3 regions of the Kluyvera sp. 142486 genome follow, and region 2 is predicted to be linked to each of the others. Evidence: predicted binding sites of a transcription regulator. Region 2 holds the regulator's gene; each other region holds the start of a gene.
What was found. The regulator Fur, encoded in region 2, represses iron uptake genes when iron is present. The targets are predictions, from matches to a motif close to ATAATAATGAGAACNACTATCAA.
Positions count from the first base shown of each region.

Region 1: a site for Fur is predicted at 6,264-6,286, ahead of fhuF (siderophore-iron reductase FhuF). Genes of this name have one in related genera too.
Region 3: a site for Fur is predicted at 5,178-5,200, ahead of ACLGE8_RS10735 (TonB-dependent siderophore receptor). Genes of this name have one in related genera too.

Region 1 covers NZ_JBKHUI010000022.1:53,174-62,891, forward strand. Annotated here, with positions in the region: gene pobA (4-hydroxybenzoate 3-monooxygenase) at 1-729, shown strand, start outside; gene ACLGE8_RS20290 (helix-turn-helix domain-containing protein) at 733-1,632, shown strand; gene ACLGE8_RS20295 (helix-turn-helix transcriptional regulator) at 1,921-2,646, shown strand; gene bglJ (DNA-binding transcriptional activator BglJ) at 2,607-3,281, shown strand; gene ACLGE8_RS20305 (YbaK/EbsC family protein) at 3,278-3,736, opposite strand; gene ACLGE8_RS20310 (PTS sugar transporter subunit IIC) at 4,074-5,417, shown strand; gene fhuF (siderophore-iron reductase FhuF) at 5,458-6,246, opposite strand; gene ACLGE8_RS20320 (GGDEF domain-containing protein) at 6,348-7,412, opposite strand; gene ACLGE8_RS20325 (DUF1435 domain-containing protein) at 7,642-7,881, shown strand; tRNA gene ACLGE8_RS20330 (tRNA-Leu) at 7,925-8,010, opposite strand; tRNA gene ACLGE8_RS20335 (tRNA-Leu) at 8,046-8,131, opposite strand; tRNA gene ACLGE8_RS20340 (tRNA-Leu) at 8,159-8,244, opposite strand; gene rsmC (16S rRNA (guanine(1207)-N(2))-methyltransferase RsmC) at 8,470-9,501, opposite strand.
Region 2 covers NZ_JBKHUI010000004.1:268,342-278,059, reverse strand. Annotated here, with positions in the region: gene nagB (glucosamine-6-phosphate deaminase) at 1-176, opposite strand, end outside; gene nagE (PTS N-acetyl glucosamine transporter subunit IIABC) at 518-2,467, shown strand; gene glnS (glutamine--tRNA ligase) at 2,654-4,312, shown strand; gene chiP (chitoporin ChiP) at 4,778-6,184, shown strand; gene chiQ (ChiQ/YbfN family lipoprotein) at 6,234-6,569, shown strand; gene fur (ferric iron uptake transcriptional regulator) at 6,683-7,135, opposite strand; gene fldA (flavodoxin FldA) at 7,427-7,957, opposite strand; gene ybfE (LexA regulated protein) at 8,108-8,401, opposite strand; gene ybfF (esterase) at 8,531-9,295, opposite strand; gene seqA (replication initiation negative regulator SeqA) at 9,478-9,718, shown strand, end outside.
Region 3 covers NZ_JBKHUI010000008.1:42,936-52,653, forward strand. Annotated here, with positions in the region: gene dadX (catabolic alanine racemase DadX) at 1-245, shown strand, start outside; gene ACLGE8_RS10710 (potassium/proton antiporter) at 345-2,078, opposite strand; gene ldcA (muramoyltetrapeptide carboxypeptidase) at 2,174-3,088, opposite strand; gene emtA (membrane-bound lytic murein transglycosylase EmtA) at 3,182-3,793, shown strand; gene ACLGE8_RS10725 (flagellar brake protein) at 3,794-4,525, opposite strand; gene ACLGE8_RS10730 (GlsB/YeaQ/YmgE family stress response membrane protein) at 4,824-5,078, shown strand; gene ACLGE8_RS10735 (TonB-dependent siderophore receptor) at 5,229-7,343, shown strand; gene hpaX (4-hydroxyphenylacetate permease) at 7,506-8,918, opposite strand; gene ACLGE8_RS10745 (MarR family winged helix-turn-helix transcriptional regulator) at 9,176-9,637, shown strand.

The DNA of each region.
Region 1 (9,718 bases), on a different contig from region 2:
GAGTTTGTTGCCGGATGTGATGGCTTCCACGGCGTTTCTCGTCAGAGCATACCTCGCGATATTCTGCGTGAATATGAAAGCATCTGGCCGTTCGGCTGGCTGGGGTTGCTCTCTGACACGCCGCCGGTCAACCCGGAACTGATTTACGCGCATCATGAGCGTGGGTTTGTATTGTGTAGTCAGCGCTCACTAACTAGAAGCCGTTACTATCTACAGGTTCCGCTGACCGACAGCGTTGAACAATGGTCTGATGAACGCTTCTGGAGTGAGCTGAAGCGCCGTCTGCCGGACGAGTTAAGCCAAAAGTTAGTGACTGGTCACTCACTTGAGAAGAGCATTGCGCCGCTGCGTAGCTATGTGGTGGAGCCGATGCAGTACGGGCGGATGTTCCTGGTTGGCGATGCCGCACACATTGTGCCGCCAACCGGGGCTAAAGGGCTGAACCTGGCCGTTTCGGATGTGAACTATTTGTGGCGTATCCTGCGGCAGTATTACCAGAATGGACGTGCCGACCTGCTGAGCCGTTATTCACAACTGGCGCTGAACCGGGTCTGGAAAGGCGAACGCTTTAGCTGGTTTATGACCCATCTGCTGCATGATTTTCAGGATCAGAGTCCGTTTGCCAGAAAGATGCAGGAAGCCGATCGCCAGTACTATCTCAGCTCGCAGGCGGGCCTGACAACGATTGCTGAAAACTACGTGGGGCTGCCTTATGAAACGGTGGAGTAGATAATGAAAAGAGCGGGTGTCGAAGCGAATATGCCGGAGGTGGTGCCGGTATTTAAGCTCTATGGCGAGCATATGGGTTGGCCGACACCCGATCTGCTGCACTGTGAATCGATCCATAAACGCAGCAGCCTCTACGAATGGCATATTCGGGTTCACCAGCATGCCGAGCTGGTGCAACTGCTTTATTTGCACAAAGGGCAGGCTGAAATAGAAATAGAGGGACAACGCCTGGTGGTGAACGAATCTTCTATTCAGGTCGTTCCCGCGCTCTGCGTTCATGGCTTTCATTTTTCGCCGGGGACGCAAGGCTACGTGCTCTCGCTTGCGCTGCCGTTGTTAAGCCGTCTGGAGACGCAGTTCGGGCAACCTCTGGATATGCTGAGCCAGCCCGGCTGTATTCCGGTTAAACGTTCCGGCCACCATATCCGTACCCTATTTGCCACGCTGCTGGAAGAGTACACCCAGGATCACGACGCGCGGGAGATGATGCTCTATTCGTTGCTAAGCGCGCTGCTGGTGTGGCTCAATCGTCAGGGCAAGGCGGGAGGCGTGGTGAAGGATCACAGCGAGCGGAAACGCAGCGTGCTGCGCCAGTTTAGCCGGCTGATTGAGAGCCACTACCGCGAGCATTTATCGTTGGCCGACTATGCGCAAAAGCTGCGGGTTTCCACCACCCATTTGAACTGCTTGTGTCGTGAATATCACGGTACCAGCGCATTGAACGTTTTACATCAGCGACTACTACTCGAAGCAAAGCGTAGCCTGCAGTACACCAGCATGACCATCACACAGGTTTCTGATTATCTGGGATTTAGTGACGTGACCTATTTTTCGCGTTTTTTCCGCAAGCGTGAAGGGGTGACGCCCAAAGAATTCAAGATGAAAATGGAACTATCTGAATAGGCTATTTTTTTGAATGTTTAATTTTTTCTTATTGATGCTTTAATATTTTCTAAGCAATCTCTTTTACGTTGATATGCCATACTGTCGTAGTTAGTCCTGCTAACCAGATGAAGTCATCTCACAGATAAAGTCATACAGCGGTCAGGTTTATTTGATAATTAACCGACGAGTATTACGCCGCTATTAAAGGGAAATAGAAATGGATGGGTTCATTTCCTGAAAATACGCTTATTTGATGAAATAAAAATATATTCAGGAAACGAATCTTCGAAAGGATACGGAGGTTATATGACGCCAGAGTACTGCAAGTTCGCAGTGATTATCAGCAACATACCGGTTATGCAGTCTGGGCTGAATTCCATTATGCGAATGCATTTCCCGAATTACGAGCTCAATTTTTGCCAGTCTCTTGAGCAGTTAACGCTGCTTCAACTTCGCCGTACTGATGTGGTTATCGTTGATTTCTCTGGTGATATTGGTAATCCGCGTGCGCTCTGCGAGCAATACTATACGCTGCTATCGCAATATCGTGATATTCACTGGATATTTATGATTAGCCGCCAGTACTACGCATTAGCCGTTGAATTTTTAATGCGTCCGGAAAGCACGCTACTCTCAGAATCTGACTCTGTTGAGCGGGTGGTAAAAGCCATTCAACAGGACAATGTCAGCACGGATAACGTGAGTGAAATGCTGCTTGCGCTGCAGCATGATGCAGATGTCGATGATGATAATCAACGACTCATTATGTTGACGCTGTCCGAGCGAAAAGTACTGCGTCTGCTGGCGAAAGGATGGGGGATTAACCAAATCGCCGCTTTGCTGAAAAAAAGTAATAAAACCATTAGTGCGCAAAAAAATAGTGCAATGCGCCGCCTGTCTCTGCGCAGTAATGCGGAAATGTATGCCTGGCTCAACAGCAATCAGGGAATGAAGGAACTCAATCTCTATTCAGCCTACGGGGAGCAAGTCGAATGGAAAAATGCAGCAGGAAGCAGCGCATCGCTATCATAGAGCATTGTAATGTGACGGCGGTAGGGCTACGTCATCTACTGATGAGCGCTCGTGGTAGGCATTTTACTTTCCATTTTTTTCGCAGCATTGCCGAATTTAAGCTGGCGGTCAGGCAAGGGCCGTTTGATGGCGTCATGTATTGTCTCTCTGGCACGCGTGAACTTCGTATTGAATGCCTGTTAGCGATGGGCGAGATTGCCAGCCATCATCCTAAGGCGATGCGTATCATTCTGGCTAACGATAAAGATGAAGCTGGACTGATTCGGCAGCTGTCGCCCACCTATATTCATGGCGTGCTCAGTAAATCCGAAACGCTGAGCGACCTACGGCATAGCGTATTCGCGCTGCTGGAAGAGGCGATAGAGGTTCGTGAGGCAATGGAGGATTCCGCTGCCCAGCGAGAAAATCGTTTTCTCAGCCCGACCGAGAACCTGATCCTGCGCTACATGACCTACGGCTATTCGCTGATGGATATTTCTCAGCAGCTGGGGCGGAATATCAAAACTATTCGCGCACATAAATTTAATGCGATGACGAAGCTGGGGGTGAATTCCGATATTGAACTGCTGAGCGCTGCCGACCTGCTGGTGTCGTTACACGATATGAATAATGCCAGCTCCTCGTCCGTTTGTTAGAGGCAGACATCCACCCATGTGGCAGCGGTAAGGCTAGCCATCCGCTCCGGCGAAATGCGTACCGCGCTGTGTATGGCTCCTGCAGCAGGGAGAACTTCTTCGTATTGCTGCAGCGAGACATCGCAGTACACCGCCAGCGGATTCTCCAGCCCAAATGGACAGACCCCACCGACTGGGTGACCGGTGAGAACCACCACTTCATCACTGCTTAGCATGCGAGCCTTCGCGCCAAAAGTCTCTTTCAGCTTCTTATTGTCCAGACGGGCATCTCCTTTCGCAACCACCAGAATGACGCGGTCTTTCACCTTCAGCGAGAGCGTTTTGGCAATTTGTCCGGGCTCAACGCGGTGAGCGGCGGCGGCAAGAGCAACGGTTGCGGTACTTTGCTCAAGCTCGATGATGCTGATGTCGGGCGCGTGCTCGGCAAAGAATTCCTTTACAGACTGTAGGCTCATGGTTCTCTCCTGATAATTCGGCGAGCCACTCTGTCATAAAGCTACCTGGGTTGTAAATAAAGCGGCTAAGTTGTGCAAAAATTGTTTGTTTTTTGGATCTCCTTCACAATCAGTGCAACCGGTTACTGTAACCGGTTGCGGTTATTCATCAGCCGATTGATACTGCGGGGGTAACTTCCTTTGTATCTATAATAAGAGCCGTGTATGAACTGTATCGGTATGAACATCATTGCAGGTCGCAGACCCGTAACACCTGATGCTTCAATGTACGCCCAGTTGCATGTCGGCAAAATCGTTGTTGCTGTGTTGACGTCTAAAGCCTGTCAGGAGGGCTGTTATGTCTGCTAATCACGCTGCATTTAATCTGATATTCCGCTTTGTAGAAAACTACGTTAGTCCGGTTGCGGGGCGAATTTCCTCTCAGCGTCACGTTATGGCGATTCGTGATGGTTTTATCTCTGCCATGCCTTTTATGATTGTAGGATCGTTTTTACTGGTATTCGCCTATCCACCGTTTTCTCCCGATACCACCTGGGGCTTTGCCCGCGCGTGGTTAGATCTTGCCAAGCAGTTTGAAGGTCGTATTCTGACGCCGTTTGATATGACGATGGGCATTATGTCTATCTATATCTGTGCGGCCATCTCCTATAACCTCGGCAAACACTACGAAAAGAGCAACCAGCTCGATCCGTTCATGTGTTCGATGCTTTCCATCATGGCGTTCCTGCTGGTTGCCGCACCAAAAACCAGCGGCCATCTGCCGGTTGATAGCCTGGGGGGAACCGGGATCTTTACTGCGATCCTCGTTGCCGTCTACTGCGTGGAGATGATGCGTTTTCTGAAAGTCCGCAACATCGGGATCCGCCTGCCGGATCAGGTGCCGCCGATGATCAAAAACTCCTTCGACCTGCTGATTCCGGTGCTGGTGGTGGTGTTGACGCTCTATCCGCTGAGCCTGTTTATTCAAAGCCAGTTCGACATGTTGATTCCGCAAGCCATCATGTCCGTGTTCAAGCCGCTGGTTTCCGCTGCTGACTCCTTACCGGCGATTCTGCTGGCCGTACTGATTGGTCACCTGCTGTGGTTTGCAGGGATCCACGGGGCGGCGATTGTCTCCGGTATGCTGCAGATGTTCTGGCTGACTAACCTTGGCCTGAACCAGACGGCTCTGGCACAGGGCGCACCGCTGCCGCACATCTTTATGGAAGCATTCTGGACCTTCTTTATCGTGGTCGGGGGTTCCGGTGCAACGATGGGGTTGGTGTTCTGCTACCTGCGTAGCCGTTCAGCACACCTGCGTTCTATCGGTCGTCTGAGCGTGGTGCCTAGCCTGTTCAACATCAACGAACCGGTTATCTTCGGTACCCCAATCGTAATGAACCCAGTGTTCTTCATTCCATTCCTGCTGGCACCGATGGTCAACGCGATTCTGGCGTGGGCGGCGATGAAGCTGGATCTGATTGGTCGCGTGATTTCTGTTGTACCGTGGACGGCACCGGCACCTATTGGCGGCGCATGGGCTTTGGGCTGGGACTTCCGAGCAGCGATTCTGGTGGTACTGTTGGCCTGCGTTTCCGCGGTTATCTACTATCCGTTCTTCAAAGTGTATGAAAAACAGTTGTTAGAGCAGGAAAACGAAGAAGCGCAGCGTGCGGCTGAAGAGAGCCAGCAGGCAGCGTAAAAGACAGCAGTAAAAAATAACGGGGCGAAAGCCCCGTTGTTTATTTCAGCGTACAGTCGCCACACTGTTTAACGTCGGGCAAGCGGTAACGCTGGCAGCAGGTGCGGCGTACCAGCAGGCCGTCACGTAATACCACAGTACGCCATAACGGATTATCCTGGCCGTTGGCCAGCGTGCTGGTAAAGAAACAGCGCTGGCGCAGCAGGTTGACCTGCTCTTCGCCTAGCAGCGTTTTCATTTCGCCGAGATACCAGTTAATCAGGTAGCCGGTATTACTCCAGATGAGCTTACCGTTAATCTCTCCCGTTGCTTCCAGCGCCTGCACGACTGGCATAAGCGCCTGACTCACCAGATCGTCCATGCGTTCGATGGCCGGTTTCTTGCTGGCGCAAACGTCAGCGTGTACGTCGATCCAGAAGCACGCCGCGCGGCCGGTTTCGTGGAATTCTACGCGGAAATGGTCAGGGCTTAGCGAGATAGCGGATTCTTCAGTCAGCAGTGCGAGCATCAACGGTGGCACCAGCAGGCCGATATACCATTGCGCCCAAAGGGAAAGCAGCGGTTTATTTTCTCGCGCCAGGGTCGGTTGATTGCGGTAGATATGATCGGAATAGACGGCCAGCAGGGAGCTTAGCTCCGTCGGTTTCGCCCATTCGCTGAGGGTTTTGGCACTATCCGGGGCCGCTTCGCCCAGACGAAACATGTCCAGCAGGTGCGGACGTAACTCGGCTATTTTGGCGCGCACTGACTCTGCGAACGCCTGTTCCTTTGAAGGAATCGGCGTGCGCCAGATGAGGTCATCGGCAATCGGAGCGGAACGGTAAGCCATAGCGTTGCTGGATTCAAATCTAAATGATAATGATTAGCAATCCTAGCTATAGATAAAAGCGAGCGCAAGAAGTTTGTCTCCTGAGCCCGCGTTTTGTGAACCTAGACGGCGGGAGCCTGCTCGTAGGTCAGAATGTTATTACGCCCCATGTTTTTCGCGTCATACAGCGCTTTATCCGCGCGCTGCATGGCCTGGTCAATGTTGTTATCCTCCAGTGGGGCTACACCGATGCTGATGGTCACGTGGGTTGCCACGCTGGAGTTGAACATATGCGGAATTTTGAGATCGTATACGTGTTGGCGAATACGCTCGGCGGTCTGCATCGCGGCCTCAATGTTGCAGTGCGGTAGCACTACCATAAACTCCTCACCGCCAAAGCGCGTCACAATATCCCGGGAACGCACGGCGTTTCGAATCGCTGCCGAAACACGCATCAGAGCCTGATCGCCCATCATATGGCCGTAGTGGTCGTTGTAGGCCTTGAAGTGGTCAATATCCAGCAGCAGGACGGAGTGCTGCGCCTTACCTATCGACATCAATGAATCCAGGCGGAACTGGAACCCACGGCGGTTGTAGAGCCCGGTCAGCGGGTCGAGCATGCTCAGACCGTTCAGCGTTTCGCGCTCTTCCAGTAGTTTATACATCAACCCTTGCGCGAACTTATCGTTACGCCGCTGGATCACGTGCTGAATAGCGATGCCAACTAACGGCAGTGCCATACAGTAGGTCATTCTCCACCATTCCCCGTAAGGGCTGGTTATCAGGCACACAATAAAGGTCGGCATTGAATGGAGGGAAAAGGCGACAATATTATTGGAAAAGGCAATGGTGCCGACAAATAGTACGCTGAAAAGCGCCACCATTTGAAAGTTGTCATTAGGTAAAGCGAGCACCAAAGTTTTACTTAAAATATGCCAGCCCCATAAGCAGCCGAATATAACTGAAACTATTAGTATATTCAGTTTTATACTGCTATATCGCCAGTTCCATGCCAGCAGCACGCTGCTGCCCACCGCTATCAGCATTGCAGGTAGTGGAAAAATATTAACGTTATATATCGGGCTGAAAACGGACAGCGTCGATGAGACCAGATTCAGAAACAAAAATAGCCGGAACGTTAGCTGATATTTTTGCGCACGCAGGGTGCGCCAGGATTGTACTGTCATTGTTGGATGTTGTAGTCAGCCTTTAATATAAGTAAATGCATCAAAAACAAGAATAATTCATGAATGCAAAGCGCAAATTCTTTTTATTTAGACATGCTATTTTTTGTACAAGTTATCACCATGCAATATACATGTCATTAATGATTATGAAACCTTAGCGCATGAGCAGACAATTGACAAAAAACAATATATGATATTGGTAATCATTATCATTTAGATGGGCTGGTTCATGTTGCAACGAACGCTAGGCAGCGGCTGGGGTGTACTGATTTCGGGAGGCGCAATCGCCATACTGAGCACGATGGGGCTGTCGCTTGACGTCTGGCGCGGCGTTATCGTGTGCGGGTTGCTGCTGAGCGGCGCCATGATATGGCATCGTCGGTTACGTCACTTTGTGCTGTTACCGTCGTGCATAGCGTTTGTTGGCGGTCTTGTGCTGATAACAATGAATTTAAAGCTAATGGGATGACTATCAAAAATGGGGGGGAACTACCAGGAGAGAACGAGGAGTCTGGTGCGAGGGGGGGGACTCGAACCCCCACATCCTAAGGACACTAACACCTGAAGCTAGCGCGTCTACCAATTCCGCCACCTTCGCACAGATATCTCGTTACTTTTGTTATATCGCTTCGTTGGTGCGAGGGGGGGGACTCGAACCCCCACATCCTAAGGACACTAACACCTGAAGCTAGCGCGTCTACCAATTCCGCCACCTTCGCACTCTGCGAACGATATAACGTGGTTTATGGTGCGAGGGGGGGGACTCGAACCCCCACATCCAAAGGACACTAACACCTGAAGCTAGCGCGTCTACCAATTCCGCCACCTTCGCATACCATCGACTCTTTATGAAAGAATCGTTACCACGGAGGCGAATTCTAGTGGTTTTACGCTGTGCGTCAATAGTTAATTATCGAACGCGGAGTGATTGCCGAAAAAAAAGGCGTTTCTGCGGTTTTCGAGGGGTTATGTAGCCCGGCCGAGCGTAGCGACGCCGGGAGATACTTAGCGGTAAGCCCCGGCGTCGCTACGCTCGGCCGGGCTACACGCGATCTGATTAGGCTTTTTTCGCCTGGCGGGTCAAAACGGTGCGGTAAACTTTAAAACGGCCAGTCTGGGCGATCACTTCGTGGAAGCCGAAGGTTTCATCCAGCACTGCCGGATACGGCAGGAAGGCGTTCGCCACGATTCGCAGCTCGCCGCCGCTGTTCAGATGACGAACCGCGCCGCGGATTAAGGTCTGGGCAGCGTCCAGGCTGGTCTGCATCCCATCGTGGAACGGTGGGTTGGAGATGATCATGTCGAAGCGACCATTAATCTCAGAGAAGACGTTACTGGCAATCACTTCACCTTCAACACCGTTCGCCGCAAGCGTGGCGCGGCTGGCTTTAACCGCAGGGGCGCTCACGTCAGACAGGGTCAGTCGTACCTTTGGTGAGTGACTGGCAAGGGTGGCTGCCAGTACGCCAGCGCCGCAGCCGACATCCAGCACTTTGCCTTTGGTATGCGGAGTAAGGGTAGAAAGCAGCAACTGGCTACCGACATCCAGACCGTCGCGGCTGAATACGCCTGGCAGGGTCTTAATGGTCAGATTATCCAACTGGTACTCGCCCCAGAAGCTCTCCGCATCGAAGGTCGGCTGTTTTTCCAGACGGCCATGGTACAGACCGCAGCGACGCGCGCTGTCGACTTTGTTAAGCGGAGCATATTCAGCCAGCATCTGTTCGGCGCTACGTACGCCGCTGCGGTTTTCACCGACGACAAAAATATCAGTACCAACCGGCAGCAGAGAAAGAATATTCATCAGCTGGAACTGGGCTTCCGGCTTGTTCTTCGGCCAGTAGTAGATCAGGGTGTCGCAATCCGCCACATCTTCAGCCTGAGCCACCAGGCTAAAGCGAACGTTGTCGCCCATCTGGCGGTTCAGTACCTGCCAGTGGTGATACTGCTGGGTATGCGCGCGGCTTGCTGCGGTTTCCAGACGTGCGGGCAGGTCATCCTGCAGATCGCCGGCAAAGAAAATACGGCTCTGTTCGAAATCGTCACTGTGGCGCAGCAAGACTTCACTTGCCGGGGTAAAAGCAGACATGAATTATTCCTCAATAAACTTAGGCGACGATTATACACGTCATCCTTCAAGTTGCCTCTACGTTGGCTGCACTCTTTCACCCCAGTCACGTACTTATGTACGTTTCTGGGGATTAATGAGGGACATCCATGTCCCTCACCAGAGGCCAGCCTTTGGCTGGTCAAATTCGTTCCTGACGAATTTGTCATTCGCTTGCCGCCTTGACGCAACTCGAATG
Region 2 (9,718 bases):
CCCGCTTTATGCATTTCAACTAAAACTTTATAGGTCGCCAGCGGAGTACCGCCGGTTGGCAGGCCGAGGACAAACGGACGGTCCGCGGTAGGTTTAAAGGCATTGATGCGGTTAACGATGTGGCGGGCAGCCCATTTGCCGACTTGTTCAGCGTTAACGAGAGGAATCAGTCTCATTCTTCACCTCAAAATGTAAAATATAAGAAGTTGGCGGATGGCATCTCCGTGCACTCTTTAAGCGTAACCTGTTTGCATCGTCAGGGAGCAATCCGTTTTGATTTTTTGAATGATAAAATAAGTTTTCATGGTTAGCCAGTGGAAGGGAGTGGTGAGAACAATATTTGGTGACTATAGTCACAAAAAACACGTGTTTAATTTGCGATACGAATTAAACTTCCACACACTCATAAGCCTTAGAGTTGTGATTGCAGTTTACAAGACATCGCAGTGTCATGCTTTTTTGCACAATAAAAAAATGGCTTAAATGAGCCGTATCGGGGTCTCGTAGGGGGAATAAGATGAATATTTTAGGTTTTTTCCAACGGTTAGGTAGGGCGTTACAGCTCCCTATCGCCGTGTTGCCAGTGGCGGCGCTGTTGCTGCGATTTGGTCAGCCAGATTTACTGAACGTGCCTTTCATCGCGCAAGCGGGTGGGTCCATTTTTGATAACCTGGCGCTGATTTTCGCCATCGGTGTGGCATCCAGCTGGTCTAAAGACAGCGCGGGTGCGGCAGCACTGGCGGGCGCAGTCGGTTATTTCGTACTGACTAAAGCAATGGTCACCATCAACCCAGCCATTAACATGGGTGTCCTGGCGGGTATCATTACCGGTCTGGTCGGCGGTGCCGTTTATAACCGTTGGGCGGGTATCAAACTGCCTGACTTCCTGAGCTTCTTCGGCGGCAAACGCTTTGTGCCAATCGCCACCGGCTTCTTCTGTCTGGTGCTGGCAGCCATCTTTGGCTATGTCTGGCCACCGGTACAGAACGCCATCCACGCAGGTGGTGAATGGATCGTAGGCGCTGGTGCGCTGGGTTCCGGTATCTTTGGTTTCATCAACCGTCTGCTGATCCCAACCGGTCTGCATCAGGTGCTGAACACCATCGCCTGGTTCCAGATTGGTGAGTTCACCAACGCGGCCGGTGCGGTCTTCCACGGTGACATCAACCGCTTCTATGCGGGTGACGGCACTGCGGGTATGTTCATGTCCGGCTTCTTCCCAATCATGATGTTTGGTCTGCCGGGTGCGGCGCTGGCGATGTACTTCGCAGCACCGAAAGCGCGTCGTCCAATGGTTGGCGGTATGCTGCTGTCCGTTGCTATCACCGCGTTCCTGACAGGTGTTACCGAGCCGCTGGAATTCCTGTTCATGTTCCTGGCTCCGTTACTGTACCTCCTGCATGCGATTCTGACCGGTGTGAGCCTGTTTATCGCGACGCTGCTAGGTATCCACGCTGGCTTCTCCTTCTCCGCAGGTGCTATCGACTACGTGTTGATGTACAGCCTGCCGGCAGCAAGTAAGAACGTCTGGATGCTGGTGGTAATGGGTCTGGTCTTCTTCGTTATCTACTTCGTGCTGTTCAGCGTAGTTATCCGCATGTTCAACCTGAAAACGCCGGGTCGTGAAGATAAAGACGACAGCGTGGTAACGGAAGAAGCGAATAGCAACACCGAAGAAGGTCTGAATCAACTGGCAACCAACTACATTGCAGCGGTCGGCGGTACTGACAACCTGAAAGCGATTGATGCCTGTATTACCCGTCTGCGTCTGACCGTAGGCGACTCCGCGAAGGTCAGCGACGCGATGTGTAAACGTCTGGGCGCTTCCGGTGTGGTGAAACTGAACAAACAAACCATCCAGGTTATTGTGGGTGCGAAAGCCGAATCTATCGGTGACGCGATGAAGAAAGTGGTTGCGCGTGGCCCGGTTGCCGCCGCAGCAGCGGAAAGTGCAGCACCAGCAGCGCCAGCGGCGGCAAAACCTCAGGCTGTGGCTAACGCCGCGACCGTAGAAACCCTGGTTTCTCCAATTACCGGTGACGTGGTTGCGCTGGAGCAGGTTCCTGATGAAGCCTTCGCTAGCAAAGCGGTCGGTGACGGCGTAGCGGTAAAACCAACGGATAAAACCGTGGTTTCCCCAGCGGCGGGCACCATCGTGAAAATCTTCAACACCAACCACGCGTTCTGCCTGGAAACGGATAAAGGCGCGGAAATCGTTGTCCACATGGGTATCGATACCGTTGCACTGGAAGGTAAAGGCTTCAAACGTCTGGTTGAAGAGGGTGCAGAAGTGAAAGCGGGTGAGCCAATCCTGGAAATGGATCTGGACTTCCTGAACGCCAATGCGCGCTCCATGATTAGCCCGGTTGTTTGCAGCAACAGCGATGATTTCGGTGGTCTGGTGATTAAAGCCGAAGGTCATGTGGTTGCCGGTCAAACGCCACTGTATGAGATTAAAGGTAAGTAACTGCTCCTGAGTAAAGTGAGTTAAGTGCCTTAAGCGGCGGGGGAGTTCCTCCGCCGCTTTTTTTTGCCGCAAATTCCCCCACATTCATTATTCCATCGCTTTTTTTGTGCAACTAATAGTTGTCTAGAAGCGCGGCTTATAAGATCATGTGCCGTTATACGTTGTTTACGCTTTGAGGAATCTACGATGAGTGAGGCTGAAGCCCGCCCGACTAACTTTATTCGTCAGATCATTGATGAAGATCTGGCTACCGGTAAGCACAACACGGTGCATACCCGTTTTCCGCCGGAGCCGAATGGCTATCTGCACATCGGCCACGCGAAATCTATCTGCCTGAACTTCGGTATTGCGCAAGATTATCAGGGCCAGTGCAACCTGCGTTTCGATGACACCAACCCAGTCAAAGAAGACATCGAATACGTTGAGTCCATCAAAAACGACGTCGAGTGGTTAGGTTTTCACTGGTCTGGCAACGTTCGCTACTCCTCTGATTACTTCGATCAGCTGCATGCCTATGCGGTTGAACTGATCAACAAAGGTCTGGCGTACGTTGATGAACTGACGCCTGAGCAGATCCGCGAATATCGCGGCTCGCTGACCGCGCCGGGCAAAAACAGCCCGTACCGCGATCGCAGCGTAGAAGAGAACCTGGCGCTGTTCGAAAAAATGCGTACCGGCGGTTTTGCCGAGGGCACGGCTTGCCTGCGCGCGAAAATCGACATGGCATCACCGTTTATCGTGATGCGCGATCCGGTGTTGTATCGCATTAAATTTGCCGATCACCACCAGACCGGTACCAAGTGGTGCATCTACCCGATGTACGACTTCACCCATTGCATCAGCGATGCGCTGGAAGGTATCACGCATTCCCTGTGTACGCTGGAGTTCCAGGACAACCGTCGTCTGTACGACTGGGTGCTGGATAACATCACCATTCCGGTTCACCCGCGCCAGTACGAATTCTCGCGCCTGAATCTGGAATACACCGTGATGTCCAAGCGTAAGCTGAACCAGCTGGTAATGGAAAAACACGTAGAAGGCTGGGATGACCCACGTATGCCGACCATCTCCGGTCTGCGTCGTCGTGGTTACACCGCCGCGTCCATCCGTGAGTTCTGTAAGCGCATCGGCGTCACCAAGCAGGACAACACCATTGAGATGGCTTCCCTGGAATCCTGCATTCGCGAAGATCTCAACGAAAACGCCCCGCGTGCGATGGCGGTTATCGACCCGGTTAAACTGGTTATCGAAAACTACCCGCAGGGCGAAAGCGAGTTGGTTTCTATGCCTAACCATCCGAATAAGCCGGAGATGGGTAGCCGTGAAGTGCCGTTTAGCGCTGAGATCTGGATCGACCGCGCGGACTTCCGTGAAGAAGCCAACAAGCAGTACAAGCGTCTGGTGATGGGTAAAGAAGTTCGTCTGCGTAACGCCTACGTGGTGAAAGCAGAGCGCGTAGAGAAAGATGCGGAAGGCAATATCACCACCATCTTCTGTACCTACGATGCCGACACTCTGAGCAAAGACCCAGCAGATGGCCGTAAAGTGAAGGGCGTGATTCACTGGGTTAGCGCAGCACATGCGCTGCCGGTTGAAATTCGTCTGTACGACCGTCTCTTCAGCGTGCCAAACCCAGGTGCCGCAGAAGACTTCCTGTCGGTGATGAACCCAGAGTCACTGGTTATCAAGCAGGGCTACGCTGAGCCTTCTCTGCAGGCCGCTGAGGCCGGTAAAGCGTTCCAGTTCGAGCGTGAGGGTTACTTCTGCCTCGACAGCCGTTATACCACCGCAGAGAAGCTGGTATTTAACCGCACCGTCGGTCTGCGTGATACCTGGGTAGGTTAATTCCTTACCCTGATAAAAACGCCGCGCTTGCGGCGTTTTTTTTCGCCTGCCGCCAGAGGTTCTCTTTCACTGAATGATAATGTTACTTTCGGATGAAAAATACGATCTCTTATAGTTTCGCGAAGCGAATTAATGCAATTATTCTACCTCTAAGTATCCCCGCGCTTTTAATCCCGCTTGTTACAAAAGTCTAATGTAAACGGTCTCATTCACATTTTTATCAGGCCCGGCAAGGCTTGGCGCGAAGATGTTGCAGTAACGCACCCTGTTACAAATGGAAACCAAATATGTGCGCTTTGTCATAATCCTGCACTCTCGTTGCGGAAAAGGATTGATAATTCGCGTCGCGAAAAATAGTCTGTAGGTGTAGTGAAACACAATTTCTTAGCAGTACCTTTTTATCAGTTTTATTTTTTTGCCTTCTGCTTTGCAGCGGCATTTTTAAAAGTCAAAGAGGATATAACTATGCGTACGTTTAGTGGCAAACGTAGTACGCTGGCGCTGGCTATCGCCGGTGTGACAGCAATGTCAGGCTTTATGATGACTCCGGAAGCAAAAGCAGAAGGCTTCATCGACGATTCTACACTGACCGGCGGCATCTATTACTGGCAGCGCGAACGTGACCGTAAAGACGTTACCGATCACGATAAATATAAAACCAACCTTTCTCACTCCACCTGGAATGCCAACCTCGACTTCCAGTCTGGCTATGCTGCCGACATGTTCGGTATTGATATTGCTGCGTTCACCGCGATTGAAATGGCGGAAGATAACGGCAGTGGTCACCCGAACGAAATTGCGTTCTCTTCTAAGAACAAAGGCTACAGCGAAGACTACAGCGGCGATAAGAGCGGTATCAGCCTGTACAAAGCGGCAGCTAAATTTAAATTAGGGCCAACATGGGCTCGCGCAGGTTACATCCAGCCAACCGGTCAAACGCTGCTGGCACCACACTGGAGCTTTATGCCTGGTACCTATCAGGGTGCTGAAGCCGGTGCTAACTTCGACTACGGCGATGCTGGCGCGCTGAGCTTCTCCTACATGTGGACGAACAACTACAAGGCGCCATGGCACCTTGAAATGGACAACTTCTATCAGAACGATAAGAAGACCAAAGTCGATTACCTGCACTCCATCGGTGCGAAATACGATTTCAAAAATGACCTCGTGCTGGAAGCCGCATTTGGTCAGGCGGAAGGCTATATCGATCAGTACTTCGCCAAAGGTAGCTACAAATTTGATATCCCTGGCGGCCCGCTGACCACCAGCTATCAGTTCTACGGTACGCGTGACAAGGTGAGCGATCACGGCGTCAACGATATCTATGACGGTACCGCGTGGCTGCAAGCGTTAACCTTCGGCTACAAGCTGCAAGAAGTGTTCGACTTCCGTCTGGAAGGGACCTGGGTTAAAGCAGAGGGTCAGCAGGGTTACTTCCTGCAGCGTATGACGCCAACCTACGCGTCCTCTAACGGTCGTCTGGATATCTGGTGGGATAACCGCTCTGACTTCAACGCCAACGGCGAAAAAGCGGTCTTCTTTGGCACCATGTATGATCTGAAAAACTGGGATCTGCCGGGTTGGGCGGTGGGTGCTTCTTACGTTTACGCATGGGATGCTAAGCCAGCGACCTGGCAGATGAGCCCGGACGAGTTCTACGACAAGAATAACAAGATCAAAGAGTCTGCCTACAGCCTCGATGTGGCCTACACCGTACAGGATGGCCGCGCAAAAGGCACGCTGTTCAAACTGCACTTCACTCAGTATGACAACCACTCCGATATTCCAAGCTGGGGCGGCGGTTACGGCAACATCTTCCAGGATGAGCGTGACGTGAAATTTATGGTTATCGCACCGTTCACTATTTTCTGATGCTAACGCGGCAGGGGGAGACCTCTGCCGCTGTTAAGAGGCTCATCGTATGAAAAAATTGATTATTGTTGCGCTGATGGCCGCTGGGTTAACCGCCTGTGCGCAATCACCTGCACCGAAGGAAGATAGCAAGCTGAAGGATGCCTACAGCGCCTGTATTAACACTGCAGAAGGCAACCCGGATAAAATTCAGGCCTGCCAGAGCGTGCTAAATGTGCTGAAGCAAGAGAAAGCGCACGAGCAGTTCGCAAACCAGGAAAGCGTGCGCGTTATTGATTACCAGAAATGCATTAACGCCAGAAAAATGGGTAATGACGAAGCGGTAGCGAAGAACTGCGATAAGATTTGGCAGGAAATTCGCAGCAACAACACGCCACAGAAATAAGCTTATGCTGACAACAAAAAACCGCTGCTTGCAGCGGTTTTTTTATGGATATCGTAAAGCAGGGCATAAAAAAACCAGCGCTTAGGCTGGTTTTCGAGACGCACACAGTACGCTTATTTTGCTACCGCGTCATGCGCGTGTTCATCTTCACGGCAGTCGCCTTCAGCGCAGTGACCGTAAAGATAAAGACTGTGGTTCGTTAAGCGGATACCGTGCTTCGACGCGATTTCACGCTGGCGAGCTTCAATGGAATCATCGCTGAACTCGATCACTTTGCCGCAGTCGAGGCAGATCAGGTGATCGTGGTGATGCTGTTGGGTCAGCTCGAAAACGGATTTACCGCCTTCAAAGTTGTGACGGGTGACGATACCGGCGTCATCAAACTGGTTCAATACGCGGTAAACCGTGGCTAAACCAATCTCTTCACCCATGTCGATCAGGCGTTTGTATAAGTCTTCCGCGCTGACATGGTGGTTATCCGGTTCCTGAAGGACTTCCAGAATCTTTAACCGTGGAAGTGTGACTTTCAGGCCAGCCTTCTTTAATGCGGTGTTATTGTCAGTCATGCGGAATCTGTCCTGTTGCTAAACGATTAACTTCCATCAGCGAAAGTATCACAGAGAATGCACCCGAATTAATGCGTCTCATTATAGAATGACCCTATTGAAATGAAAACAGCAAGAGCCGGGTAAACTAAGCTTTCAAAAACGAGGCTTCACCGACAAACTGACGATGAGACCGCGCTAAATCAGAAGATATTGTACAGGTATGCGCTCAAAAGTTAAAAAATTGTAGCTATTATTTTAATTGCTTTTACCTATTAATGCGGCACGATTTATCATCGTGCCGCAGGATAATCAGGCGTTTTTGATCTCATCCAGGTGCAGCTCTTCTGCAACCTGCTTAACCCATTTTTCAACGCGCTCGGCGGTCAGTTCTGGCTGACGGTCTTCATCGATAGCCAGACCCACAAAGTGGTCGTCATCTGCCAGACCTTTAGACGCTTCGAAATGGTAGCCCGCGGTCGGCCAGTGGCCTACGATAGTCGCGCCGCGTGGTTCAATGATGTCGCGAATGGTGCCCAGTGCGTCGCAGAAGTATTCCGCGTAGTCTTCCTGGTCGCCGCAGCCAAACAGCGCAACCAGCTTACCGTTGAAGTCCACTTCTTCTAGCGTAGGGAAGAAGTCATCCCAGTCGCACTGCGCTTCACCGTAGTACCAGGTTGGGATACCCAGCAGCAGAATGTCGAATGCTTCCAGATCTTCCTTGCTGCTCTTGGCAATGTCGTGAACGTCAGCGACATCTTTACCAAGCTGTTTTTGAATCATTTTTGCGATATTTTCGGTGTTCCCGGTATCGCTACCGAAAAAGATGCCAACGATTGCCATGAGTAAAATAACCTCTTGAAACTTAATGATATGGTGGTGGCTTATTGCCCACAGATAAGGGCAATCATAGCAGAACAGAGAGGTGCGCGGAAACCGCTATCGTGCCGGACTGCACACTCTGCTACATGAAAGCGTATTTTGGGGGATTTTTCAGACTTTCCCCTGTCCGTGCAGTTGGGCCAGTTGGCTCATCAGAATCTCTTCGATGAGTTCACTCCGGCTCATATCACGGGCAGTCGCCAGCTCGTTGAGTGCATCAACGGCTTCGTTGTTCAGCTTCAGCTCCACGCGCTTCAGACCGCGCACTTTGTCGCGTTTTAACTGATTACGCTTATTAATGCGCAGCTGTTCGTCACGCGAAAGCGGATTGGTTTTTGGTCTTCCCGGCCGACGCTCATTTGCGAACAAATCTAAGGTCGTACGGTCCGTTTGTTCTTTTGCCATGGTTCTGAGTGACTTCGGGGAAACAAGCTACCGGGCGGTGCCCGGTGCAGACAGCGCGCAATCATACATCAGTGGGGCCCACACGCCAACGACCACGGCCATTCTGGCGCGCGGTCGATGCATTTTTAATCACTCGGCGAGGTAGCGACGAATCGCTCGCAGCACCGCTTCCGGTTTTTCGGCATGAACCCAGTGGCCCGCGCCGGCAATAACATGCGCTTTTGCCTGCGGGAACTGAGCCAGCAGCGTGTCACGATAGGCTTCGGTCACGTACGGCGAATTGCCGCCAGGGATGAACAGGGCAGGGTGGTCCCAGGCCGGGATAGTCTCCCAGCCAACGATATGCGGGTACTGTTCCCACAGCACAGGCACGTTAAATCGCCAGGCACCGTCAACAAAGGATTTCAGCAGGAACTGAATCACGCCTTCTTCTTTAAGGTACTCGCGCATCACCGTGGCGGCCTGCTGGCGGGTTGCCACGCCCGCGTTAGTCACCGCATTAATGGCGGCAAAAATCTCATCGTGACGACGGACCTGATAATTCACGGGGGCAATATCAATCGCCACTAGTCGGTCGATGCGTTCTGGGGCCAGCGCGGTGAGCGCCATCACCGCTTTACCGCCCATGGAATGGCCGATAACCGTCGCTTTCTCAATGCCGTTAGCATCGAGGGTATCGAGCAGATCCTGCGCCATTGCGGAGTAGGTCATCTCATCGGCACGCGGCGACAAACCGTGGTTACGCATGTCTACCTGGAGGATATCGTGGTCGGAGACCAGGTCGCGCGCCAGGATGCCAAGATTGTCCAGACTACCGAACAGCCCGTGGACGAGAACGATGGGAGAATTATTGTGCAGGTTTTGTGCAGATTGCGCTCGGACATTCAATTTCATAGCAAAGTTCTTTTTTTCGCATTGTCGGGTTAGGGTATCATGTTGGACATTCTAACGCTCAGGGGCAAGAGAGGAACTCCTCCGAATTTTGCCGTCTTCCTGGTTTGGCGCTACCCGCTGTTGGGTTTTGACTTTATAATCCCAATGAATTGTATTCAGAAAAATTATCGCACCGGATTAAGATGAAAACGATCGAAGTTGATGACGAGCTCTATCGCTATATTGCGGCTCACACTCTGCACATTGGCGAGAGCGCGTCCGACATTTTACGGCGTATGCTGAAATTCTCCGCCGCTTCCCAGCCCGTGGCTGCTGCCGCTGCGCCGGTCGTCAAAGCAGAACCGGCTCCCGCTCCGGCCCCGGCTGCTGCTCCCGTTGCTGACGTGAAAACGGTAAAAACCGCCAAAGATAAAGTTCGTGCTA
Region 3 (9,718 bases), on a different contig from region 2:
ATCCGCGCATTGCCGCCAACGGCACGCCGGTACTGGTGGACGGTATCCGTACCGGCACCGTCGGGGCGATTTCGATGGATATGCTGGCGGTAGATTTAACGCCGTGTCCGCATGCTGGCATTGGTACCGCCGTTGAGCTGTGGGGGCAGGAGATTAAAATTGATGAAGTGGCCGCCAGCGCGGGCACCGTCGGTTACGAGCTGATGTGCGCGCTGGCGCCGCGCGTGCCGGTTGTGACAGTGTAACTTTTATGGCATTGCCCGGTGGCGCTGCGCTTACCGGGCCTACAGGTTCGGCATCGTGATTGTAGGCCGGATAAGCGCAGCGCCATCCGGCACAACACATTACTCCGATTCTTCCTCAGCCACCCGCACGCCGACCTTCAGCACCTGATTTTCCTCTTTCTCCGCTACCGTCCACACCATACCGGCAAACTCCACCTGGTCACCCACGACCGGCGCTGCCCCCAGCAGATGCTCAACGATATCCCCCAGCGACTGCTGGTTATCGCGGAACTCTTCACCGCCGTCGAGGCCATAAATCATTGCCACGTCAGCGAACTTCGCCCCGGCTTCCAGAATAAAGTCACCGAAGAAGCTTTGATCCAGCGCGACCGGCGGCGACTGGCTGAACATTTTACCCAGTGACGGCAGGTCACGTTCGCGGCCAATCACGCACAGAATATCGTTTTCCCGCAGGCGGGTGCTGCCGGTTGGGTGCAGCAGCACGTTATCGCGAAACAGCGCGGCGATCCGCGTTTCCGGCGGCATATGCAGGTCGCGCAGCGCGGCGCCGACGCACCATTTCTCAGCGCTTAGCTGATAAACAAACTGCTCCCACGGATTTTCCGGGTGAATATCCAGCCCGACGCGCGAGATAGGCCAGCCGACCGGTGGCACCACCACTTTGGCTTTTTTCGCCGCCCAGGAGAGCGAAGTGCCCTGTAGCAGCAACGACACCAGCACCACAAAGAAGGCGACGTTAAAGAACAGACGCGCGTTCTCAAGCCCCGCCATCATCGGGAAGACCGCCAGAATGATCGGCACCGCGCCGCGCAGGCCAACCCAGCTGATAAACGTGCGCTCGCGCAGGTTAAAGCCGCGGAACGGCAGCAGCCCGGCGAACACCGACAGCGGACGGGCGATAAAAATCATCCAGATGGAGAGCAGCAGCGCCGGAATGGCGATCGGCAGCAGGTCGGACGGCGTCACCAGCAGCCCCAGCACCAGGAACATGGCGATTTGCGCTAGCCATGCCAGGCCATCGAAGTTTTGCAGAATGCCGAAGCGGTTGCGAATTGGCCGGTTACCGAGCAGGAAGCCGCACAGGTAGACCGCCAGAATACCGCTGCCGTCAAGCGAAGTGGTGACGGCGAAAATCATGATCCCGCCGCTTAGCGCCAGCAGCGGATAAAGCCCGGCGGGCAGGGCGATACGATTGATCATCTGCAGCAGCAGATAGCCGCCAGCGCCGCCAATCAGAATACCCAGACCGAACTGTTGAATAATGTGCACCAGGAACATCCAGCTCAGTCCGCTTTCATGCTGCTGGATCATCTCGATAAGGGTGATGGTCAGAAACACCGCCATCGGGTCGTTACTGCCGGACTCGATCTCAAGGGTTGAACCTACGCGTTCGTTCAGCCCTTTGCCGCCGAGCAGTGAAAACACCGCCGCCGCATCGGTTGAGCCGACAATCGCGCCAATCAGCATCCCTTCCATAAGGTCGAGTTTAAACAGCCACGCCGCCATCATCCCGGTCAACCCGGAGGTAATCAGCACCCCGACGGTCGCCAGCGATAGCGCCGGGCCTAAGGCCACGCGAAAGGAGCTGGCCTGGGTGCGCATCCCGCCGTCAAGCAGGATCACCGCCAGCGCCAGGTTGCTGACCATATAGGCGAAAGGGTAGTTATCGAAGGGGATGCCGCCGATGCCGTCAACGCCCGCCAGCATGCCAATGGCTAAGAAGATAACCAGAATAGGAATACCGAGACGGGAAGAAAATGAGCTTAAGAGAATACTGCAGGTTACTAAGACTGAACCCAAAATAAAGAGACTAATGACTGCCGTGGCGTCCAATGTTCACGCACTCCCCGATAACGTACAAGCTAGTTACAAAACGTTACCATAATTGCGGCGCGAACAGTGGATTAATAAACGGTGATTATTGTTTTTTATTCAACTAATACCGGATGCCCGGTGATGGTGAGCCGTGATTGTCCCGCGGTGTGGCAAAGTTTCGCCTGCGCGCCGAGCGCCAGCGTCACCGTCCGCTGTTCGTGACCAAAGTCGAGGCCGCTGATGACCGGAATCGACAGCCGTGAACGCAGATAGTCGTACATCGATTCAAGCGAGTACCCGGCGTCGTAATCGTTCGGGTTAGCACCGGTAAAACTGCCCAGCACAATCGCGCGCTGACGCGGCAAGATCCCGGCATACAGCAGCTGCAGCAGCATACGTTCAACGCGGAACGGGTGTTCATTAATATCCTCAAGCACCAGAATGCCATCGCGGATCTCCGGCATCCACGGCGTGCCGATAAGCGAGGCAATCATCGCCAGATTGCCGCCCCACAGCGTGCCCGCGGTTTCGCAGTCGGGGCCATCTCCCTGCCATTCCACGCTATAGGTCGGCTGGCGCAGCGCTTTCCAGAAGTGCTGCTCGGTAAAGTCGTTCAGCGTTTGTGCGCCGAAGTTCCCCGCCAGCATCGGGCCGCTAAAGGTGATGACGTTGCCAGCGGCCAGCAGGCCAAACTGAATGGCGGTGAAATCGCTGTGGCCGCAGATCAGCAGCGGATCCTGCTGCTGGCGGGCAACCAGCGCCTGCCAGTCAATGCTGTCCAGCAGACGGCTGGCGCCATAACCGCCGCGCACCGGCATGACGATACGGTTCTTGCCCTTAAGGGTCGCCAGCGCGTTGATATCGTGCAGGCGCTCGGCCTCCACCCCGGCAAAGCGGCGGTCGCGGCGGGTGATAACCTGCTGATTTTCCACCTGATGCCCGGCCTCTTCTAATCGCTTAACCCCGCACTGTGCGGCAGACTGATTGATGCAATAACCGGAAGGGGCGACGAGATGAAACTGAGACATGGCATTTCCTTGCTGATAGTGAAACGAGTATCATGCCGCCTGAGCCCATGGTTGTCATTAACGGCGGCACAGTTCAGCTAAAAGGATAGATGCGTGAAATTGAGATGGTTTGCTTTTTTAATTGTATTACTTGCAGGGTGCAGTTCTAAATCGGATTACCGTAACCCGCCCTGGAATCCCGAAGTGCCGGTGAAACGAGCAATGCAGTGGATGCCTATCAGCGAAAAAGCCGGTGCGGCCTGGGGCGTAAGCCCACGCCTGATAACCGCGATTATCGCCGTGGAGTCTGGCGGTAACCCGTCGCTTGTCAGTAAATCGAACGCAGTGGGTCTGATGCAGCTGAAAGCCTCCACCTCGGGTCTGGACGTATACCGCTACATGGGCTGGAGCGGGCAACCGTCAACCAGCGAGCTGAAAAACCCGGAACGCAATATCTCAATGGGTGCCGCTTATCTGAGCATTCTGGAACATGGTTCGCTGGCTGGGATCACCGACCCGGAAGTGATGCAGTACGCGCTGGTGGTATCCTATGCCAACGGTGCAGGTGCGCTGCTGCGCACCTTCTCATCGGATCGTAAAAAGGCCATTGCGAAAATTAACGACCTGGATAAGGACGAGTTCTTCGACCACGTAGTGAAGAATCACCCGGCACCGCAGGCACCGCGCTATATCTGGAAGGTGCAGAAAGCGATGGATGCGATGTAATCAGCGGACGTTATTCGCCCGTTCGCGCGCTTCACGCTCCAGCGAAAAGATAATGCGCTGGAGCGAGCGCTCAAGCACCGGATTCATATGCAGAAAACGGAAGCTTAAGCGCGGCGTGACGATAGTTTCATTCTTGCTGTCCACCACCTTGCGTTCGCTGATTGCCAGCAGCTGCGCATCAAAACGAAAACGCCCCCACTGCGCCATATCCAGCTCGATCTCTTTAAGCTCCATGCCTGGAATCAGGTCGCCAGGTGGTGGTGCATCCAGTAGTGCCCCCATGCCGCCAAGCGACAGATCGAACAGCCGGAAGCGAAGCGTGCTTTTATCCGGCAGCGTGGCTTTGCCGAAATAGGGCGGGTGCAGCGGTGCGGGAATACGGAAAAACTCGCGACGCTGAATAAACCAGACCGTCGGCGGGGTAGGCATGACGAAGGCAGGCAGACCTTGATAATCCTCCACCTGCATTTGCGGCACCGTAAACTCTATTTTTGCGCCGTTGGTCTCCGCGACCATGGTCATGTTTTTGGCCGAACGAGCCGCCACGTTGTCCTCATCACGGCTACCGAAATCGATAACCAGACGCTGCTGGCTGACATCAAGAATACGACTAATAAACTGGCGGGACGCCCAGCTAACGCGCAGCGCGGCGTTAGCCTGCTGAAGATCGCGCAGCACGCTTAAAACGGCTAAAGGGTTTTGCTTTAAAAACTGTGTGTTGTGCTCACTCACCTGGAATGGCTCCTGAATGGCAGAGGCTTTATGTTTTATCGGCTTACGAAAATATAACTTCAGCTCCCAAATGAAAAAAATTAACATCTTCGCAGCTTTTGGCTGCCCAAAGCACTTTCGCAGCTTTTGGCTGCCCAAAGCACTTAAGACAGTGCTTACGTCAATATCCGCATTCGTACGTATAAAATATCATCGCCTTGCCAGGTTTTTTAAGAACAATTACCTATACTTGAAGTATTAGCGGCGCAGAATGTCGGCGCTTTTATGGCTGTTTAATGGAACTGAAGAGGTGGGAAAAATGGGTATTATTACCTGGATTATTTTTGGTCTGATTGCCGGTGTTATTGCCAAACTGATTATGCCGGGGCGTGATGGGGGCGGATTTATCCTCACCTGCATCCTGGGGATAGTTGGTGCGGTGGTGGGCGGCTGGTTAGCGACCACGTTTGGCCTTGGCGGTAGCGTCACCGGTTTTAACCTGCACAGCTTCCTGGTTGCCGTCGTCGGTGCCATCGTTGTGCTGGTGGTTTTCCGCCTGATTCGCCGCGAATAATGTCTGTCAACGGCCCCGCAAGGGGCCGTTCTTCGTTTTACCCCCTGCGTCTTTTCCCCCACTTTCCGTCGTTGCCTGCATTTTTATGTTGAACTAAAAACACAAATGATAATAATTATCGTTCTTTATTCGTTTTGAGTTCACCTATAAATGAAAAAAACCGTTTTTCGTCGTTGTACGCTTTCAGGGATGATTGCCGTTGCGCTTTCCACCTCAGCCTGGGCTGATAAAAATGAAACCACGATGATCGTTACCGGGTCGGGCGAGAGTAGTGAACTCCCGGCCTGGACCAACAGCGCCACCAAATCTGCGGTGGCAGAGAGTAAAACGCCGCAGGTGATTAACACCATCAGCCAGCGTGAAATCAGCGAACGTCACGCGACGTCGGTTAACGAAATTCTGCGCTATGCGCCGGGCGTTTCAACGGAATCTCGCGGTAGCACCTCCTACATGAGCGAATACAAAATTCGCGGTTTTACCGTTGATAACGAGTTCTATAACGGCCTGCAGCTGCCTTATAACGTCACCGGCAATACCAAAGCGCGTATTGACCCGCTGCTGATTGAGAGTGTGGATATTCTTAAAGGGCCATCCTCTGTGCTGTATGGCAACGGTTCGCCGGGCGGGCTGGTGAATATTCAGGGCAAAAAGCCGCAGACCACGCCTCGCACTGAGGTGGGTTTTAATACCGGCACTCGCAACCTGAAAGAGGGCTACCTCGACTCTACCGGGCGTATTGCCGATAGCGACTGGAGCTACCGCCTGCTGGGTAAAGCGACGGAGGGCGACGATCAGCCGCACACCACCCGCACCGAGGATTATCTGGTCGCACCGAGCGTCACCTGGCAACCGAGTGATAAAACCCGACTGACCATTGATGCGCTGGCGCAAAATACCCCAAGCCTGACGCCGTCCAACCCGCTGCCGCTCTCTTATCTGCGCTCAAGCTATGCCGATAAGCGCGATTATGCTGGCGACAAATGGAATGGTTTTAAACAGCGTCAGTGGATGGTGGGCTATAGCTTCGAGCACGAATTTGATAGCGGTTGGGGCATTGCCCAGAAGGCGCGTTATTTTGATATCGATACCCACCAGAATAGCATCTACTCGACGGGGAACGCGGACCATCCTGTTTACGAATTGGAGCGTTTTGCCTACACCACCGATGAAGACCTGCATAGCTTCAACATCGATAACCAGCTGACGCGCACCTTCGCCTTCGGTGATTGGCAGCACCACCTGTTGGCCGGGTTCGACTATCAGAAGCTGAACTCGCACTATCACTATCGCTATGCGCCTGCGGCTACGACGCCGGGTATTGATATGCGCAATCCGGATTTCGGACTGGTCAATGAAGATGCGCTGGGGCTTTATACGACACAGAAAAACCGTCTCTCCTACAACCAGAAAGGGTATTACCTTCAGGATCAGGTTGAGTTTGGCGGCCTGAATCTGCTCGCCAGCCTGCGTTACGATGAGTACCAGTCTGCCACCACCGATTATATGAACGACGACCAGAAGACGTGGATTTCTCAGGATAGGGTAACGAAACGACTGGGCGCGCTGTACGCCTTTGATAACGGTATTTCGCCGTTCATCAGTTATTCTGAAGGGTTTAAGCCGGTATCACCGGCGCGTAATCTGACGGCCGATCAGGTGAAACCGACCACCAGTAAACAGGTGGAGGGCGGTGTGAAGTATCTGCTGGCCGACTATGCCACCACCTTTACCGCCTCGGTGTTTAACATCAAGCAGAAAAACGTGCTGAGCCTGGACCCGAGCTGGAACTACCATCAGACGGGGGAGATTGAATCGAACGGTGCGGAGCTGTCGGCCATTAGTCGACCAACCGATAACATCAACCTGATAGCCAACTACGCCTATACGCACGCTATTAATACCGAAGATGAAACCTATCAGGGCAAACGTCCGACGCAGGTTCCGGAGAACGCGTTTAACCTGTGGGGAGATTACACTTTCGATCAAAGTCTGGTGCGCGGGCTGACGGTAGGGGCCGGGGTGCGCTATATCGGGCCAATGGAAATTGCACCGGATAACACCGCAGGCAAACTCGGCGGCACCACCCAGTATGATATGTCGGTGTCTTACGATATGTCGGCGGTGGACAGCAGCCTGGCAGGGCTGATGCTGAAAGCCAGCGCGCAGAACCTGACCAACAAAGAGACGTTGACCTGCTATGACAGCACCAACTGCTGGATTGGCCGTGACAGGACGGTGCAGGTCGGGGCGAGCTACACCTTCTGAGGGTAGGCCGGAAAAGCGTAGCGCCATCCGGCACCGTGCGGTATGGTGCCGGATGGCGGTGAAACGCCTTATCCGGCCTACAAATACCGACTTCCGGGCCTTCCCGGCGTCGCTTCGCTCGTCCGGGCTACGGGATGGTTTCCTGTAGCCCGGACGAGGCGTTTACGCCGACTCCGGGGCGGCACCGACCGTATCGGACTGTCGCTGTGCCGCTTTCATCGGAATAAACGCGATAATCACCGCGCCCAGCACCAGGAACCCGGCGACCATATAGATCCCCGCGTTAAAGCTGCCGGTTACATCCTTCATCAACCCCATCAGCAACGGCCCCAGCGCCGCGCCGGTCATCCCGGTGCCGTTAATCACCGCAATACCCAGCGCGCGGGCGCGCAGAGAAAGCGCACGGTCCGGGGTGGTCCAGAAAATTACCATCGCGGCAAACGCGCCCATTGAGGCCATCACGATCCCGGTAAACTGCAGCTGCGGATAAGGGCTGGTGGCGGTTAGCACCCAGCCTGCGGCGGCGAACAGATACGGCAATAGGGTATGCAGTTTACGTTCATTATGGCGGTCAGAGCGCTTGCTCCACCAGATCATCCCGACAATGGTACAGACCTGAGGAATGGCGCTAAGCAGGCCGATGGTGACGTTGCTGCTTTCGGCGTTAAAGCTGCGCAGAATCAGCGGCGTCCAGACGCTCAGCGCGCTGAGGGTATTGGTCAGGCAGAAGTAGGCCAGCGTGTAGAGCATGATGGTCGGCGTCATCAGCTCGCGCATGACGCTTTTTTGCCCCACCGACGCCGCCTGAATCGCGCTTTGGGTTTGCAGCGCGCTCTGGCGGTCGGCCTCCATCATCTCTTCCAGACAGGCTTTATCGTCATCGGTCAGCCATTTCGCCTTCGACGGGCTGTCATCAAGCCAGAACCAGACCACCAGACCGAGCAGCACGGATGGGAAACCTTCCAGCAGGAACAGCCACTGCCAGCCCTTGAGGTTCAACATGCCGTCCATGTTGAGGATATAACCGGAGGCCAGCGACCCCAGCGCCATGGTGACCGGCATCGCAATCATAAACAGGGCGTTGGCGCGGGCGCGATAGTGCGCCGGGAACCAGTAGGTTAAGTAGTAAAGCAGGCCGGGCAGGAAGCCCGCTTCGGCAATCCCCACTAGCATGCGCAGCGCGTACAGGCTATTTGGCCCGGTAGCGAATAGGGTCGCGGTCGAGGCGATGCCCCAGACAATCATCAGAATGGCAATCCAGCGACGGGCGCCGACGATGGTTAGCATCACGTTGCTGGGAATGCCGCACACCACGTACATCACGTAGAACAGGGTTGTGGCGAGGCCGAACATCGTACTGGTGAGCCCCAGGTCTTTGCCCATGGTCAGGCCGGCAAAGCCGATGTTAATACGGTCGAGGTAAGAAAAGACAAACAGCACGAATAAAAACACGATTAAGCGACGGAAAAGCTTGTTGATGACCGCCTGCTGACGCGGGTTCAGCGGCTGCTGCGCCGGGGGCGGAGTGGCAAGCTCCCCGTCGCGTTTGTGTCCCAGAGAAGGGCTATCGTTCATGAAAAGCTCCACATTGTGTTTATTAGTATGGGTGCCGTGCAGGCTGCTAACGTATAGAAAATAGCCGCTGAAGATGTCAATTTTCCGTAGATAAAATGATACGTAATTGTTATGTGTGTGGCATTTGTGAATCATAATGAGATCTGCGTCGCTTTCATTGAGGCGTCATTATGGTTTGCGGCAAAAAGGGGTCAGGACGGGCGGAAAGACAAAGCGTATAATCATAAAATCTGAAGTTTTTTTGGGTAAGGAAACGCATGGGTCATATAAAAAAAGTATCGGAAGACGCTGTCTTTCATCGCGAAGAGTTTCCGTTCTACTGGATTGTTAACGTCTATGCGCGTTACACCCAAACCGTAGAGGTCGCCCTGAAAAAGATTGGCCTGGATGTCTCCCGTTTTCGCGTGCTGATGATCACCCATCAGTACGGCGAAGCGAGTATTTCGCAAATCTCCGAATACGCGCTGGCGAAAATGCCGACGGTAACCAAAATCGTTGGTCGCCTACGCGACGATGGGCTGGTCACGACCGCCAACAGCGTCCATGACGCCCGCGTGACGGTGGTGATGCTCACCGAAGCCGGCCAGCAGAAAGTGGCGGAAGCCATGCCGCTGGTGGGCAAGATTTTCGACAAAGGCTTTAAGGGAATCAGCGCCAGCCAGGTGGAGAAAATGAACCTGACGCTGTCAAAAGTGCTGGATAATCTTAACGACCTGTAGCCCGCCACACGGCACAATGACAAAATTGTGACTGGTGTAGAAAAATATTATAACTCGCTGTAAATAAACCCTTTTATGACA